Regions from separate parts of the Exiguobacterium sp. s91 genome, predicted to be linked through region 1. Evidence: riboswitches for the same ligand, from Rfam matches in the RefSeq annotation. Region 1 holds a riboswitch; each other region holds the start of a gene.
The links. Region 1 has a riboswitch for S-adenosylmethionine ahead of KNQ06_RS13265 (Na+/H+ antiporter NhaC family protein). Riboswitches for the same ligand answer to the same signal wherever they lie in the genome.
Positions count from the first base shown of each region.

Region 2: another riboswitch for S-adenosylmethionine. It lies ahead of KNQ06_RS01285 (methionine ABC transporter ATP-binding protein); the one in region 1 lies ahead of KNQ06_RS13265 (Na+/H+ antiporter NhaC family protein).
Region 3: another riboswitch for S-adenosylmethionine. It lies ahead of KNQ06_RS02275 (methionine ABC transporter ATP-binding protein); the one in region 1 lies ahead of KNQ06_RS13265 (Na+/H+ antiporter NhaC family protein).
Region 4: another riboswitch for S-adenosylmethionine. It lies ahead of mtnK (S-methyl-5-thioribose kinase); the one in region 1 lies ahead of KNQ06_RS13265 (Na+/H+ antiporter NhaC family protein).

Region 1 is NZ_JACSMZ010000003.1:14,459-18,203, forward strand. It holds gene KNQ06_RS13255 (alpha/beta hydrolase) at 1-321, opposite strand, end outside; gene KNQ06_RS13260 (metal ABC transporter solute-binding protein, Zn/Mn family) at 491-1,504, shown strand; SAM riboswitch class I at 1,574-1,678, shown strand; gene KNQ06_RS13265 (Na+/H+ antiporter NhaC family protein) at 1,760-3,070, shown strand; gene KNQ06_RS13270 (hypothetical protein) at 3,114-3,317, opposite strand; gene KNQ06_RS13275 (aldo/keto reductase) at 3,475-3,745, shown strand, end outside.
Region 2 is NZ_JACSMZ010000001.1:260,113-263,857, forward strand. It holds gene KNQ06_RS01275 (MetQ/NlpA family ABC transporter substrate-binding protein) at 1-344, opposite strand, end outside; gene KNQ06_RS01280 (methionine ABC transporter permease) at 372-1,037, opposite strand; gene KNQ06_RS01285 (methionine ABC transporter ATP-binding protein) at 1,027-2,040, opposite strand; SAM riboswitch class I at 2,125-2,230, opposite strand; gene KNQ06_RS01290 (aminotransferase class I/II-fold pyridoxal phosphate-dependent enzyme) at 2,293-3,480, opposite strand; gene KNQ06_RS01295 (glycoside hydrolase family 13 protein) at 3,629-3,745, shown strand, end outside.
Region 3 is NZ_JACSMZ010000001.1:454,928-458,672, forward strand. It holds gene KNQ06_RS02265 (PLP-dependent cysteine synthase family protein) at 1-95, shown strand, start outside; gene KNQ06_RS02270 (bifunctional cystathionine gamma-lyase/homocysteine desulfhydrase) at 88-1,254, shown strand; SAM riboswitch class I at 1,312-1,416, shown strand; gene KNQ06_RS02275 (methionine ABC transporter ATP-binding protein) at 1,495-2,517, shown strand; gene KNQ06_RS02280 (methionine ABC transporter permease) at 2,514-3,179, shown strand; gene KNQ06_RS02285 (MetQ/NlpA family ABC transporter substrate-binding protein) at 3,212-3,745, shown strand, end outside.
Region 4 is NZ_JACSMZ010000002.1:15,179-18,923, reverse strand. It holds gene KNQ06_RS11545 (2-hydroxy-3-keto-5-methylthiopentenyl-1-phosphate phosphatase) at 1-393, opposite strand, end outside; gene KNQ06_RS11540 (2,3-diketo-5-methylthiopentyl-1-phosphate enolase) at 390-1,580, opposite strand; SAM riboswitch class I at 1,651-1,752, opposite strand; SAM riboswitch class I at 1,958-2,061, shown strand; gene mtnK (S-methyl-5-thioribose kinase) at 2,140-3,306, shown strand; gene mtnA (S-methyl-5-thioribose-1-phosphate isomerase) at 3,303-3,745, shown strand, end outside.

The DNA of each region.
Region 1 (3,745 bases):
TCCGAGTTCAAGCAGACGGTCGACGATTGGACTAAAGCAGAACATGTCATCGCGCTCTCCACGAACGAATGCACCACCGTGTGCATAGATGGCAACTGGAAACGGTCCTTCTCCCGGTGGATAATAGAGATCGAGCTGTAAGATGCAGTCTCCCACCTGTTTGTAGGTGAGCGTCCGCGGTGCAAGTTGTTTTTCTGTGAGTGGCAAGGCGGGTTCGGTCCATCGAAGCAATGCACCATAATTGTTCCAGATACTCGCTCCCGCTGCTGCCGTCGTCAATAACGCAGCTCCCCCCATTAGCCATGCAGTTTCACGTTTCACTTGATCACCTCCAAAAGACGTGCCAGTTTCTTCACTTTATTATCCTTCTACCCCGTTTTAAAAGAAGTCGAACGTCTCGGTATTCGTACTTGACGCTTCACCAGCGTTCCGCTATAGTGAGAAAGTCCAAATCGGAATAGTTACGTTTTAATAATGGAGGTATCATATAATGAAAAAAATCATTCCCGCTTTAACAGTCGCTTTCGCAAGTGCAAGTGTTCTCGCTGCTTGCGGTTCGAATACCGATTCATCGACTTCAGATAAAACCCAGACAGAAGTCTATGCATCAACGTTCGCGACGGCTGCTATTGCCCGCGAAATCGGAGGGGATCAAGTCAACGTCAAGATGATCGTCCCACCTGGAGCAGACCCCCACTCTTACGAGCCGACGTCAAAACAACTCACCGAGATTGCTAAGGGCGACTTGTTCCTCTTAACCGGTACGACGCTCGAGCCGTATTCGAAAAAAATCCAGGAGAGTCTAAAAGGCACGGATGTCCGCTTCGTCGAGACGAGTAAGGACGTCAACTTGCTAGAATCGGATGCTACACTTCATGCACATGAAGAAGAGGAGCATAGTGAAGACGAACATGCCCACGAAGAAGAAGGGCACGATGATCATGCAACGGATGAACATGCGCATGAAGAAGAGGGTCATGACCATGGAAAATACGATCCACACGTCTGGCTCGATCCTGTCAACGCAAAAGCAATGGCACGCTCGATTACAACTGCTTTATCAAAAGAAGTACCAAAAGACAAAGCAACATTCGAGAAAAACTTAAAAGCGTTCGATCAGCAAGCTGATGAATTGGACGAACAATTTAAACAAGCTGTCGCTGATGGATCGAAAAAAGAACTTCTCGTTACGCATGCCGCTTACGGTTACCTCGCAGAACGATATGGTTTCACACAACTGCCGATTGCGGGAATTTCTCCTTCCGATGAACCGTCACAAAAGCAACTGGCCGCTTTAGTGAAAGAAGCACGGATGCATGATTTGAAATACGTCGCGTTCGAAGAGACGGTCTCACCAAAGGTCGCACGTGTCATCCAAAAAGAAATCGGAGCTGAATCCGTGACGATTCATAATCTAGAGTCGGTCACGAAAGCGCAACAAAACAGCTCTTATTTCAAGTTGATGGAAGAAAACGTCCAAACATTGAAAAAGGCACTTCAGTAAAGTACAGTTGACACGCGTTACTCAATGCGGTACGGTAAGAAACGTGTTTTACAACAATTGAATGACTTCTTTTTATCGCGAGAAACGGAGGGACTGGCCCAATGATGTTTCGGCAGCGGACGATTTGATTCGTACTGTGCCAAATCCAGCAAGCGAAAGCTTGAGAGATAAGAAGAGCGTCTTTATTTCATAAAGACCTCCTTCTTTCTTGCGAAGGGGTCTTTTTTTGTATCTTTGAGAAACGAGGTGTCAACAATGAATGAAACGATCACGCCTAACAAATGGGCACTGCTTCCCCTCGTCGTATTCCTAGTTCTCTTCATCGGAGCCGGGATCTTCTATGACGACTTTTACAAATTTCCGATCCTTATCGCCGCACTGATCGCTTTGATTTTTGCTGCAATCACGACGAAAGGATCCATCAATCAAACGGTCGAACGAATCGCAACGGGTGCCGGAAATCCTGATATCATGATCATGGTCTTCATCTTCTTACTAGCCGGTACGTTTTCTGGAACAGCAGAAGCAATCGGCGCCATCGATGCGACCGTTAATGCTGCTTTGACGTTCCTACCTCCGTCGCTCCTCATGAGTGGTCTGTTCATCATCGCTGCCTTCATCTCAATGGCAATGGGGACATCGACTGGAACGATTGCTGCACTCGCGCCAATCGCCTTCGGTATTCATGAAGCGACAGGCATCAACGTTGCGATCGCAGCGGCTGCTGTCGTTGGTGGATCGATGTTCGGCGATAACTTGTCGTTCATCTCGGATACGACGATTGCCGCCGTCCGGACCCAAAAAACGAACATGCGCGATAAATTCCGGACGAACTTCATGATCGTCCTACCGGCTGCTATTTTGACGGTCATCCTACTCGCATTCGTTTCTGGTTCTGGTGACGTCGTCGAAGCAAAAGCATTTGAATTCTACAAGTTGATTCCATATCTCGCTGTCATCGTCCTTGCACTATTTGGCGTCAATGTCATTCTTGTCTTAATTGGTGGTACGTTACTCACCGGCATCATCGGTATGATTGATGGTAGTTTCGGCTTGAGTGGCTTCGTCCTCTCGATGTCTGAAGGAATGATGGGCATGGCGGAGATCTCCATTTTGACGCTCCTCATGGGTGGTCTCGTCAGCTTGATTACGTTCAACGGTGGAATCGCCTTCTTAAAAGAGACGCTGACACGCAAGATTTCACAGCGTCGTGGTGCCGAATTCAGTATGGCGGCACTCGTTAGTGCAACGAATCTCGCGACTGCAAACAATACGATCTCGATTCTCGTCGCTGGACCACTGGCAGCTGAAATCGCCGATACGTATGAAGTCGATCGAAAAAAATCGGCGAGTATCCTTGATATCTTCTCTTGTGGTATTCAAGGCATCATTCCGTATGGAGCACAACTATTGATCGCAGCAGAATTGACGAAAACGGCTTCACCGGAACTGATTCCGTATCTGTTCTATCCGTTCCTCCTCTTCGTCTGTGGATCAATTGCCATCTTCTTCGGCTTACCACGCATGAAGAAGACAGCGACGAAGCAAGAAAAAATTTCTTCGTAACCATAAAACAGGTCCAATCGCGTCGACGATTGGACCTGTTTTATTATTTATTCTGCTTCGCTTGTCGTTCTAAGATTAAGTAAGCGATTGCCGGAAGCGGGAACTGAACGAGTCCAGCGCCTCCCCACACCCATGGATTACGTCCTGACTTTCGCGCACTAAGAAACAGACCCACTGCCTGCGTTACTAACAAGGCGCCAATGCTAAGCCAAGTACATTTGGATAGCTTTTTATTCTTTTGAGCCATCTTTTCTCCCCCTCTTTTAACACACGATTAAATCTCACGATTCTTTTCTATTTTACCTTATTTCATTCCTCCATGAGCATGGAAACGGACGTCTTCGTTCGTTCATGCTAAACTAAACGAGCAAATCTAAACTACGTTTTATGAGGAGGAGTAACACATGCAATACGCAAAACTTTCAAACGGTATTACGATTCCCCAAATCGGATTCGGTGTCTGGCAAGTAGATGAAGAGACAGAAGCACCTGCTGCTGTCGCTGAAGCATTACGTGTCGGCTATCGTCATATCGATACGGCTGCTGTCTACAAAAACGAGCGCGGTGTCGCAAAAGGAATCAAGGAAAGCGGCGTGAAACGTGAGGATCTCTTCTTAACGTCAAAAGTCTGGAACGATGATATTCGTGCCGGTCGGACGAAGGAAGCATTCGCAG
Region 2 (3,745 bases), on a different contig from region 1:
CCCATCGGTGCTGTCGGAACCGTGATGAGTCCTTTTAAATCGAGGTTCTTTTCTTTAGAGAACGTCTTGAGATAGATCGAGTGTTGGAACAAGTTGGCGTCGATGTTCCCGCTACCGAGGGCGATGTTCGGTTGGATGTAATCGCTGAACTCGACGATTTCGACTTTATAGCCTTTCTTTTCGAGTTGCGGCTGGATCGCTTGTTTGACCATGTCGCTATACGGACCGCTCGTCGCACCAATCTTGATCGTCTTGTCTTTTTCGTCAGCACTGCTGTCTCCACATCCCGCGAGGACTCCTGCACCGAGTAAGGCTGTTGCTAAAAAGGCATATCGTTTTTTCATGATTCCACTCTCCCTTTGTATGTATGATTAGCGTTTATCTGTTTTTCGCGCCAGTTGATTGCCAAGTGCTTGAATACTTTGAACGATGACGATGAGCACGACGATCGTCACGATCATGATGAGATTATCGTAGCGATAATAACCGAAACGGATCGCGAGGTCACCAACACCTCCACCGCCGACGATACCAGCCATCGCTGAGAAGCCGATCAAGCTGATCGTCGTTAATGTGATGCCCTGAATGATGCCAGGGAGTGCTTCCGGTAAGAGGACACTGACGATGATCCGTAATGGTTTCGCCCCACATGCTTCCGCTGCTTCGATTAGACCAGGCGGAATTTCGCGCAGTGACGTCTCAACGAGTCGCGCGAGAAACGGAATCGCTGCGACACTGAGACTGACGGATGCTGCCGTCGGACCAATCGTATTGTCGAGTAAGAACTTCGTTAACGGAATGAGGGCAACCAGCAAGATGATGAACGGTAGCGACCGGACGATGTTGACGACGAAGTCAAGGACACGGCGGACGGCAAGGTTTTGAAAAAATAATCCCCGGTCGGTGACGAACAAGAGAATCCCGAGCGGAATCCCGACGACCAATGCAAAGGCAAGTGAAATTCCTACCATCCACGCCGTCTCGCCGAGTGCCTTCAAGAGCTCAGGTAACATCGTTTGAATACGATCAAGCCACATCCTGAATCACCTCGAGTGCATGAAGTTCCGTCGCGAGCCAGTCGAGGGCAGGAGCGATTTGGTCGGATGATCCCGTCAAGCTGACAATCAGGACACCGAAGGCGACGTCTTGAATGTAGTCGACCTTGCCGTGCAAGATGCTGACTGAGATATCGTAACGGCGGATTGCTTCTGATAACGTACTCTCACCGGTCTTCTCGCCCGTGAACTGCAAGCGGATGATCTTGCCTGGAGTTGCCTGTAAGATGCGTTCTGGCAATTCGATTTGTAGTGCCGTATCGACGTAATGTTGCGTCACTGGATGCTTGGCTTGACTGAACAGGTCATAGGTTGAGGCGACTTCAACGACTTCACCTTGCGACATGACCGCGACGCGATGGCAAATCTGTTTGACGACATCAATCTCATGCGTGATGAGGACGATCGTCAATCCGAGTCGTTCATTCAAATCCTTCAGCAGTTCAAGGATCTGTAGTGTCGTAACGGGGTCAAGAGCTGATGTCGCTTCGTCACATAACAAGACGGTCGGATCGTTCGCGAGTGCCCGGGCAATCCCGACGCGCTGTTTCTGCCCACCGCTTAATTGGCTCGGGAAGTTCGTCTCAAATCCTTCAAGTCCGACGAGCGAGACGAGTTCGCGAATTCGCTCCGGGAAATCTGCTCGTTTGACGCCAGCAGCCTTGAGCGCAAAAGCGATGTTATCCGCGACGTTGCGCGACTGGATCAATTGGAAATGCTGAAAGATCATTCCTGTCCGTAAGCGAAGTTGACGCAGATCTGCTTTTGACATTCCGCCAAGCGAGACACCGTCGACCTTGACGCTTCCCTGTGTCGGATGCTCAAGCCCGTTGATTAGGCGAAGTAACGTACTCTTACCGGCACCGGACTCACCGATGATCCCGAAGATTTCTCCTTTTTGGATCGTCAAATCGACATCCCGTAATGCAAAAATCGGGGTCCGATCTCGAACGAACCGTTTTGTAATGTGTTTGAATTCAATCATCCGCTCATCTCCTCATACAAAAAAAGTCGCTTTTTCCTAGTAGCGGAGCAACCAGAAAAAAGCGACGAAAGTGTAAGATTTCGTAACTTATCTCTCAGAATGAAAATCATTCTGTAGGATGTGGCACCGTTCCTTACAGGTGGTTGCCGGACGTCGTTGGGCCTAATCCCTCGGTCGCTCTCGATAAGTAGTTATGCTGTTGGGATTTACTTTAACGGAAATGATTCCCATCTGTCAAATGTTTTTTCAGAATTATTCCGCAACAGGTGTCCGGAACAGGTTGAGCGTTCCGATTCGATCGACGGCTTCTTCTAGACGTTCGACGTCAGCAATCAAGCTGATCCGGACGTAGCCTTCACCGTATTCGCCGAAGAAGGATCCAGGGGTCACGGCGACGTGTGCTTCGTCAAGCAGGTGATCGGTGAAGCTTTGGGACGTGTAACCTTCCGGAACAGGAAGCCAGACGAAGAAGGAACCGCCCGGTCGTGGTCCACTCCAACCAATCGCATCGAGTTTTGCGAACAACGCATCGCGTCGTGTTTCGTACAGACTGCTTAACTCGCGGACACATGTCTGGTCACTCGTCAGGGCGACGGTCGCAGCATGTTGAATCGGTGTGAAGGCACTGACGTAGAGATGTTCTTGGTACGTCTCGATGCTTGAGATGACGGACGGATTACCAATCGCAAAGGCGATCCGGAAGCCGGACATGTTGAAGCGTTTTGAGAGTGAGAATAGCTCGATCCCGACGTCTTTTGCCCCTTCCGTCTGCAGGAAGCTTCGCGTCGGACCATCGAAACTGATGCCGCCGTATGCTAAGTCATGGACGACACAGATATCATGGGCATCGGCGAAAGCGACTGTCTGTTCGAAGGCTTCTGCCGTCGCGGTCGCACCCGTCGGATTACTCGGGTAGTTGAGGAACAACATCCGGGCACGCTCGACGTCCGTCGTATCAAGTAAGTCGTAATCCGGTAAGAAGTTATTTTTTTCAAGCAACGGAAGCGTGATCGGGAATGCACCAGCAAGTGCTGCGCCAGACAGGTAATCCGGGTATCCTGGATCCGGAACGATGACTCCTTCTCCAGGGTTGACGATTGTCTGCGGTAAGGCGACGATACCGGCTTTACTACCGAGGAGAATCGCGACTTCCGTTGCTGGATCGATTGTGACACCGAACTCAGTCGCGTAAAAGCTAGCGACGGCTTGCTTTAGAAAATCATGTCCACGAAACGGTGGATATTGAAGGTTCGTTGGCTCGTCGATGGCTTGTTTTAAGGCATCGAGAATATGTACAGGCGTCGTCTGGTCAGGCGTTCCTTGACCAAGTGTGATGACATCGTGTCCGGCAGCTTTTACAGCACCGATTCGGTTCGCGAGTTCAGCGAAGACAGGAGCAGGAAGCCGATCAATGGCGATGGATGGAGCGAAATGTTTCATGGATGAATGCCTCCTTCGTGGTATTGTCGTCAAGGATAACGAATATTCAGTCAAAAGAAAAGAACTTTTTCGAAATTCAAAAAAATTGTCGGATAAACAGGTACAGATAAGTGGAGCGGGAATAAAGAGTAGGGAGAGGAGTGGGAAGATGAAGCGAGCTAACTGGAAAGAGGCAGTCGTCTATCAAGTCTACTGGCGTAGCTTTAAAGATTCGAACGGGGATGGGATCGGTGATTTAAGAGGTGTCATCGACAAGCTTGATTAC
Region 3 (3,745 bases), on a different contig from region 1:
ACCCCGGCAGTACGATCGTCACCGTCTTCGCAGACAGTGCCGAACGCTACTTAAGCCAACAAATCTTTGAAAAGGTGGACGAAACTCATGCGTAAGAAGACAGCATTGATTCATGGAGGAACAGGTGTCGACCGGGCAACAGGAGCCGTCACACCTCCGATCTATCAAACAAGCACATACAAGCAGGATAAAATCGGTCAACTCAAGGACGGATACGAATACTCACGGACAGCGAACCCGACACGGACGAGCATCGAACGATTGATTGCGGATCTCGAAGGTGGCGCACGTGGTTTTGCCTTCGGTTCTGGGATGGCAGCAATCCATGCCGTCTTCCACTTGCTTGAGTCTGGCGACCACATCGTCATGACAGATGACGTCTACGGTGGTACGTTCCGCTTGATGCAACGTGTCTTACCGAAGTTCAACATCGAAGTGACATTCGTCGATACGACGGACCTTGCGGCAACGGAAGCAGCGATCCAAGACAACACGAAGATCGTCTACGTCGAAACACCGACGAACCCGTTGTTGAAAGTGACGGACATCGCAGCCATCGCAACGATTGCCAAACGTCACGATCTTAAACTCGTCGTCGACAACACGTTCGCGACACCTTATCATCAACAACCACTCGCACTTGGTGCAGACATCGTCTTGCACAGTGCGACGAAATACATCGGCGGACATTCGGACGTCGTCGCTGGACTTGTCGTCGTCAAAGATGATGCGCTCGGCGAAGAGCTGCACTTCATCCAAAACTCGACAGGCGGCGTGCTTGGACCGCAAGACAGCTTCTTGCTCGTCCGTGGTCTTCGTACACTCGGTATCCGGATGGATGCGATCGAAGAGACAGCCCATGATCTCGTTGCGTTCCTACAAGCGCAAGATATCGTCTCGAACATCTTCTACCCAGGACTTGCATCGCATCCTGGTCACGACATCCAAGCGAAACAAGCGACTGGGTTTGGTGGGATGATCAGCTTTGATGTTGGTTCAGCAGCGAATGCAGAAAAACTCGTCGAGGCGACACACTTCTTCACACTTGCTGAGAGTCTTGGTGCCGTCGAGAGTCTGATTTCGGTGCCGGCACGGATGACGCACGCGTCGATCCCAGCAGAGCGTCGGGCAGAACTCGGCATCACAGACGGTCTCGTCCGGATTTCAGTTGGACTTGAAGACGCGGAAGATTTGAAAGAAGACTTAACACGTGCTTTCACGTTCCTCGAAAAAGTTTCTGAAAAAACTGTTTGACAACAAAAATAACCCCTGCTAATATTCAGAATATATTCTACAAACTTAATACCGAAACTCTTATCGAGAGTGGTGGAGGGACTGGCCCGATGAAACCCGGCAACCGCGGATCTAATCCGAAGTGGTGCTAATTCCAGCAGACAAAAGTCTGGGAGATGAGAGCAAATGGTTTTGTGTACTGAAAAGTGCGCGCGTTTGCTCTAAAACGCGCGCACTTTTTTTATTTTAGGAGGGACAGTTGTGATTCGTTTACAAGACGTAGGAAAGATTTATCGCTCAAAGCGCGGAGCGGTCGAAGCCGTCGCGAATGTCGATCTGACAATCGAGCGCGGTGAAATTTTTGGAATAATCGGTTATTCCGGAGCAGGGAAATCGACCTTGATCCGATTGCTGAATATGCTTGAAGCACCAACGAGTGGTTCGATCCAAATCGATGGTGTTGAGATGACATCACTGAAACCAAAGGAATTACGAGGCGTCCGCAAGAATGTCTCGATGGTCTTTCAGCACTTCAACTTACTATGGTCACGGACGGTTGAAGAGAACATCATGTTCCCACTCGAGCTGGGTGGCTTCCCGAAAGCACACCGCAAGGAACGGGTAGCGGAACTGATCCAACTCGTTGGTTTGGACGGACGCGAAAAAGCCTATCCGTCACAATTATCGGGTGGTCAAAAACAACGTGTCGGTATCGCTCGGGCACTGGCATCGAACCCGGACGTTCTCTTATGTGACGAGGCAACAAGTGCACTCGATCCGAAGACGACGGACTCAATCCTTGAGTTACTCGTCGACATCAATGAAAAACTGAAACTGACGATCGTCTTGATCACACACGAGATGCACGTCATTCAAAAAATCTGTCACCGGGTCGCCGTCATGGAAGCCGGTAAAATCGTCGAGCAAGGACCGGTCGCAGAAGTCTTCCGTCATCCGAAGCAAGCGATGACGAAGGAATTCGTCAAACAATTGACGTCACCGTCAGAGAACGAGTTAACGTTCGCGAAACTACGCGAACGGTACCCAACCGGAAAAATCGTTCAGTTGACGTTCGTCGGATCGACAGCGGAAAGCCCGATCCTCGCGGAAGTCATGAAGGATTCACCGGTCCTGTTCAATATCATCGGCGGAAACGTCGGTCAATCGCAGGAAGGGGCACTCGGTACACTGTTCATTCAGTTGATCGGGGAAACAGAAGCAACACAAGCGGTCATCACGAAGCTTCAAGCCAGTGATGTTGAAGTGGAGGTGGATCACCGATGATTTCATTCTTTGACAATCTAGATTGGAACATGGTGTGGGAAGCGACAGGCAGTACCGTTTATATGACGGCAATCGCTGGGGTTTCGACATTCGTCCTCGGTTTGATCATTGGTTTACTATTGTATGCGACAAACGAAGAGTTATTGTTCAAGAATCGGGCGTTTTATTCAGTGTTGAGCTTGATCGTCAACGTCTTCCGTTCGATTCCGTTCATCATCTTACTGATCTTATTGATTCCATTTACGACAGCAATCGTCGGTTCGTTCCTCGGACCAACGGCAGCATTACCGGCACTGATTTTCGGTGCTGCACCATTTTACGGTCGGATGGTTGAACTCGCGTTACGCGAAGTCGATAAAGGTGTCATCGAGGCAGCTGAATCGATGGGAGCGACGAAGTTCCAAATCATCTATAAAGTCTTAGTCCCGGAAGCGTTGCCTGCCATCGTTTCTGGTATCACGGTCACACTCGTCTCACTTGTCGGTTATACGGCAATGGCCGGAGTAGTCGGCGGAGGTGGACTTGGGGACATGGCCTTCATCGAAGGATTCCAGCGTTCTCAAAACGATGTCATCGTCATTGCGACACTCTTAATCTTAGCGATCGTCTTCGTCATCCAAATCATTGGTGATTTGCTGATCCGAGCAATCGATAAACGTTAATTCAAAACTTAATCATATTGGAGGAATCATTCATGAAAGTTTGGAAAAAATTCGTAGGTACTGCTGCTGTATCCGTCTTAGCAATCAGCCTTGCTGCATGTGGCGAAAAATCATCAGGATCAGGTAGCGACGACAAAACACTTGTCATCGGTGCTTCAAACGTACCGCACGCTGAGATTCTTCAGCACGTTAAAAAAGAATATGAAGCAAAAGGTTACAAACTTGAGATCCAGAAGTTCCAAGATTACGTACTTCCGAACAAAGCACTCGCTTCAAAAGAAATCGATGCGAACTACTTCCAGCACGTACCGTATCTCGAGCAACAAGAGAAAGAAAACAAATCATATAAGTTCGCGAACGCAGGTGGCGTCCACGTTGAACCACTCGGTATCTACTCGAAGAAATACAAGTCACTCGATAAGTTACCAAACGGTGCAACGATCTTAACGAGCTCAAACGTCGCGGAACGCGGTCGTGTCTTGACGTTCCTTCAAAATGAAGGATTGATCAAGCTCAAAGACGGTAAAACGACAGATGCACAACTCGGTGATATCGCGGAGAACCCG
Region 4 (3,745 bases), on a different contig from region 1:
GATATGGACGAATGGACCACTGAAATCGGCGACGTTACAGTAAATCTGTTCTTGTTCAAGGAGTGGCGCTAAGATCGGTTCGACGAAAAAGTCCATTCCACCGCTGACGATCGAAAAATCGATTCCTTGACGACGACTGTACTGAAGTAACTCCGAAAATCCGTCGCGAATGACTGCACGCTCCAACAAAAAGTCAAGATAGGCTGTTTTTCCGTCAGACGGCAGAAGTGCGAACATTTGCCCGACACCACTCTGAATCGATAGCGTCCGGTCGAGTACGCCGCGTTTCAACGGTTCGAAGTCACTAGCTGGCGCAAATGCCTGCATGAGTGCGATGATGTTATCTTGCGTCGTCACCGTACCGTCGAAGTCACAAAGAATCCGTACGGTCATGACTTGATCCCCCAAGCGTCAAGGGCGATCCGTAATTCTTCATGACGCGATGCTGCCGCCGATAGGGATTCATTTGCGAGTGCCGCATCGAGCGCCTGGCGGAAAGCAATGACACCAGCCGCAGCACCTTGCGGATGACCATGTACGCCGCCGCCGGCGTTGATGACGGAATCGATACCGAAGTCCCGTACGAGTTGAGCGACGAGTCCAGGATGAATACCGGCTGAAGGAACCGGGAAGATCGATTTCGTCTGACCGAGACGGGTCGCTTCGACCGCGATGCCACGGGCGACATCCTTTGGCAAAGCGACATTGCCGTAAGGAGACGGGAATAGCGTCAAGTCTGCTCCAGCAGCACGCGGTAATGTGCCGAGTAAGACAGGAGCTGCGACTCCGTGATTCGGGCTAGCGATCAACGCACCGCTATATGCTGGATGATTGAAGATCGGAACGTTGATTTCCGGATCACTCGCCAGTTCGCGTAAGACGTCGAGTCCGTATGTGAAGGTATTCAGCAAGAATGCGGTCGCTCCAGCATCAATCAATCGCTTGGCTTGATCCTTGAGCGTAAAGACGGGACCGTTGAGTGTGATCGCATATAACGCACGTTTACCGGTCCGTTGGAAGTGAGCATCGATGACCTCACGTCCGATCCGTGCCCGGTCAATCGTCGGTGTCAACGGATTGTCGTATAGGATCTCATCGTCTTTGACGAGATCAATCCCACCAGCGAGTTGTCCTTCGAGTTGATCACGAAGGAACGATAAATCGCGTCCGATGACTCCTTTGAAGATGCTCATTAATAATGGGCGATCTTCGACACCGATCAAGGAGCGGACCCCTTCGATCCCGAATTTCGCACCTGGAAAGTCCGACGTAAATGTATCGGGTAGTAGCAATTCTGTTAGTTTGATTTCACCGTCGAGTGAGAGTTTCCCGAAGACGGTCGTCAGAATCGCAGAAAAGTCGCGCGACACGTTATGTTCCGGATAACGAATCGTGATATATCCTTTGCCATCGCGCTCTTCGGTATGTACGACTTCCCCTTTGAACGAGGCGAGTTGTTGTTGTTCGAGATGATTCAGTTCCGTCCAAGAACCGACTGTCAGACCAAGCGCGAGTTGTTCAGCGCGTTGCTCGATTCGATCACGGGCAGTCAATTGATAAGTAGCAGTGATATAAGCCATGTCTTTCCTCCTTCAACAAAAAAATGGTCTCTCGTCAGCGACAAGAGACCATGAATGATTCGAACGTGGACTCTTATCTGTCAGCTTAGTAGCTGCAAGAATTAGCACCGTGCCAAAAGGTCGGTTGCTGCGACATCGTAGGGCTTGTCCCTCCGTCTGCTCTTGATAAGAATTGGATGAAATTGTGAAATCTAATTGCAATTTTTACATGAGAATCGCCACTTGTCAAACTATTTTTAGAAAATTTATTTTTTTGAAAATACTCTTTCTATAGATGACTTAAAAATGATGTCCGTTTCTGCTTGATTTCGATTTGACAGCGAGGAAGTCGATTGCGTAAGATTCAAATCAATATCACACACGACAACTACATACGACTCTTATCGCGAGTTGGCAGAGGGAATTGGCCCGATGACGCCGCAGCAACCGACCACTAGGCACGGTGCTACATCCAACAGACGTTTCGTCTGAGAGATAAGAGGACGCAGTGACTTTTCTGCGCCTCTTTTCGATGACGAAAAGAGGCGCTTTTTCGTGTATCACATAGGGGGAAACTGAGATGACATATAAAGCATTCACAGAACAGGACGCGATTGATCGTGTTCGGACATTAGGACTGATCGGCGATGGAGCCGTCGAAGCAGAAGAGATTGGCGACGGGAACCTCAACCTCGTCTTTCGGATTCGAGAAGGCGAACATCGCTTGATTTTAAAACAAGCATTACCATATGCGAAGGTCGTCGGGGAGAGCTGGCCGTTATCGCTCGAACGAGCGTGGATCGAGCAATCCGCACTCCGTGAATTCGCACGGCATGCCGTACCGTTCGTGCCACGTGTTTTTCATGCTAGTCATGAAGAGGCGTATACGGTCATGGAAGATCTTTCACATCTGACGATCGTTCGAAGCGGTTTACTCGCAGGTGAACAGTATCCGTTGCTTGCGGAACATATCGGTTCTTATCTCGCTCGGACGTTATTCCATACATCGGACTTTGCGCTTGGTCCGGTTGAAAAGAAACGTGTCGCCCGAACGTACTACAATCCAGACTTGTGCGACATCACGGAAAAGTTAATCTTCACGGATCCGTTCCATGACGCGGAGACGAACGAGATTGAATCCGGACTGGAAGAAGAGGTGGCACATCTATGGGCAGACGATGAGTTAAAACGCGAAGTCGCAAAACTCGAAGCGCTCTTCATCACAAAAGGGGACGCCTTGTTACACGGCGATCTACATACAGGAAGCATCTTCGCCTCGGCGACGGAAACGAAGGTCATCGACCCTGAATTCGCCTTTTATGGTCCATTCGGATTCGATGTCGGACAGTTCATCGCCCACTTATTCTTTGCAGCATACCCCGATTATTCAGCACTTCGTGATGCCCGGATTCGCGACATCGACACGTTCTGGCTGACGTTCGCTTCAACGTTCCGTGCATTATGGGAACGGGAAGCCGTCGAACCGTTCCAGGCATCAGGACTCGTCGATGATGTACTGAGCACGATCTTGCAGGATGCCCTTGGCTTTGCCGGTTGCGAATTGATTCGGCGGACGATTGGTCTTGCACCGGTCGCTGATTTAGAATCAATCGATTCAACGACGGAACGCTTAGAGCGGAAACGTCACGCTCTTCGTCTAGGAGCGGCGTTAATCAAACGCCGTACAGAATGCCGGACATTCGATGATTTACGAAACTTTGACGTAACGGAGGAACTCAGCCGATGACTACATTCGTCCAAAGTATTCGTTACGAAGACCGTGTCTTGACGATTCTCGATCAGACACGTCTACCGCAAGAAGAGCACTATGAAGTCATTGCTGATCTCGCGCAAGCGGTTGAGGCGATTAAACAACTACGTGTCCGGGGCGCGCCTGCGATCAGTTTATTCGGTGGATTCGTGCTCGTTCAAGAAGCATACCGGTTTGAAGCGGCGCTACCGGTCTACAAGCAAGCCTTGCTTGAGACATCGGCGACGTTACTCGCGACACGACCGACGGCCGTCAATTTGCGAAATGTACTCAATCAGTTGAATCCAATCATTCAAGACGGGACGTCGGTAGAAGAGATTCGCGAACGGTTGGAAAAACGGACGGTCGCCTTATACGACCAGGATGCGCAGACGTCACGTCAAATCGGGATTCATGCACTGGAATTGTTCCAGTC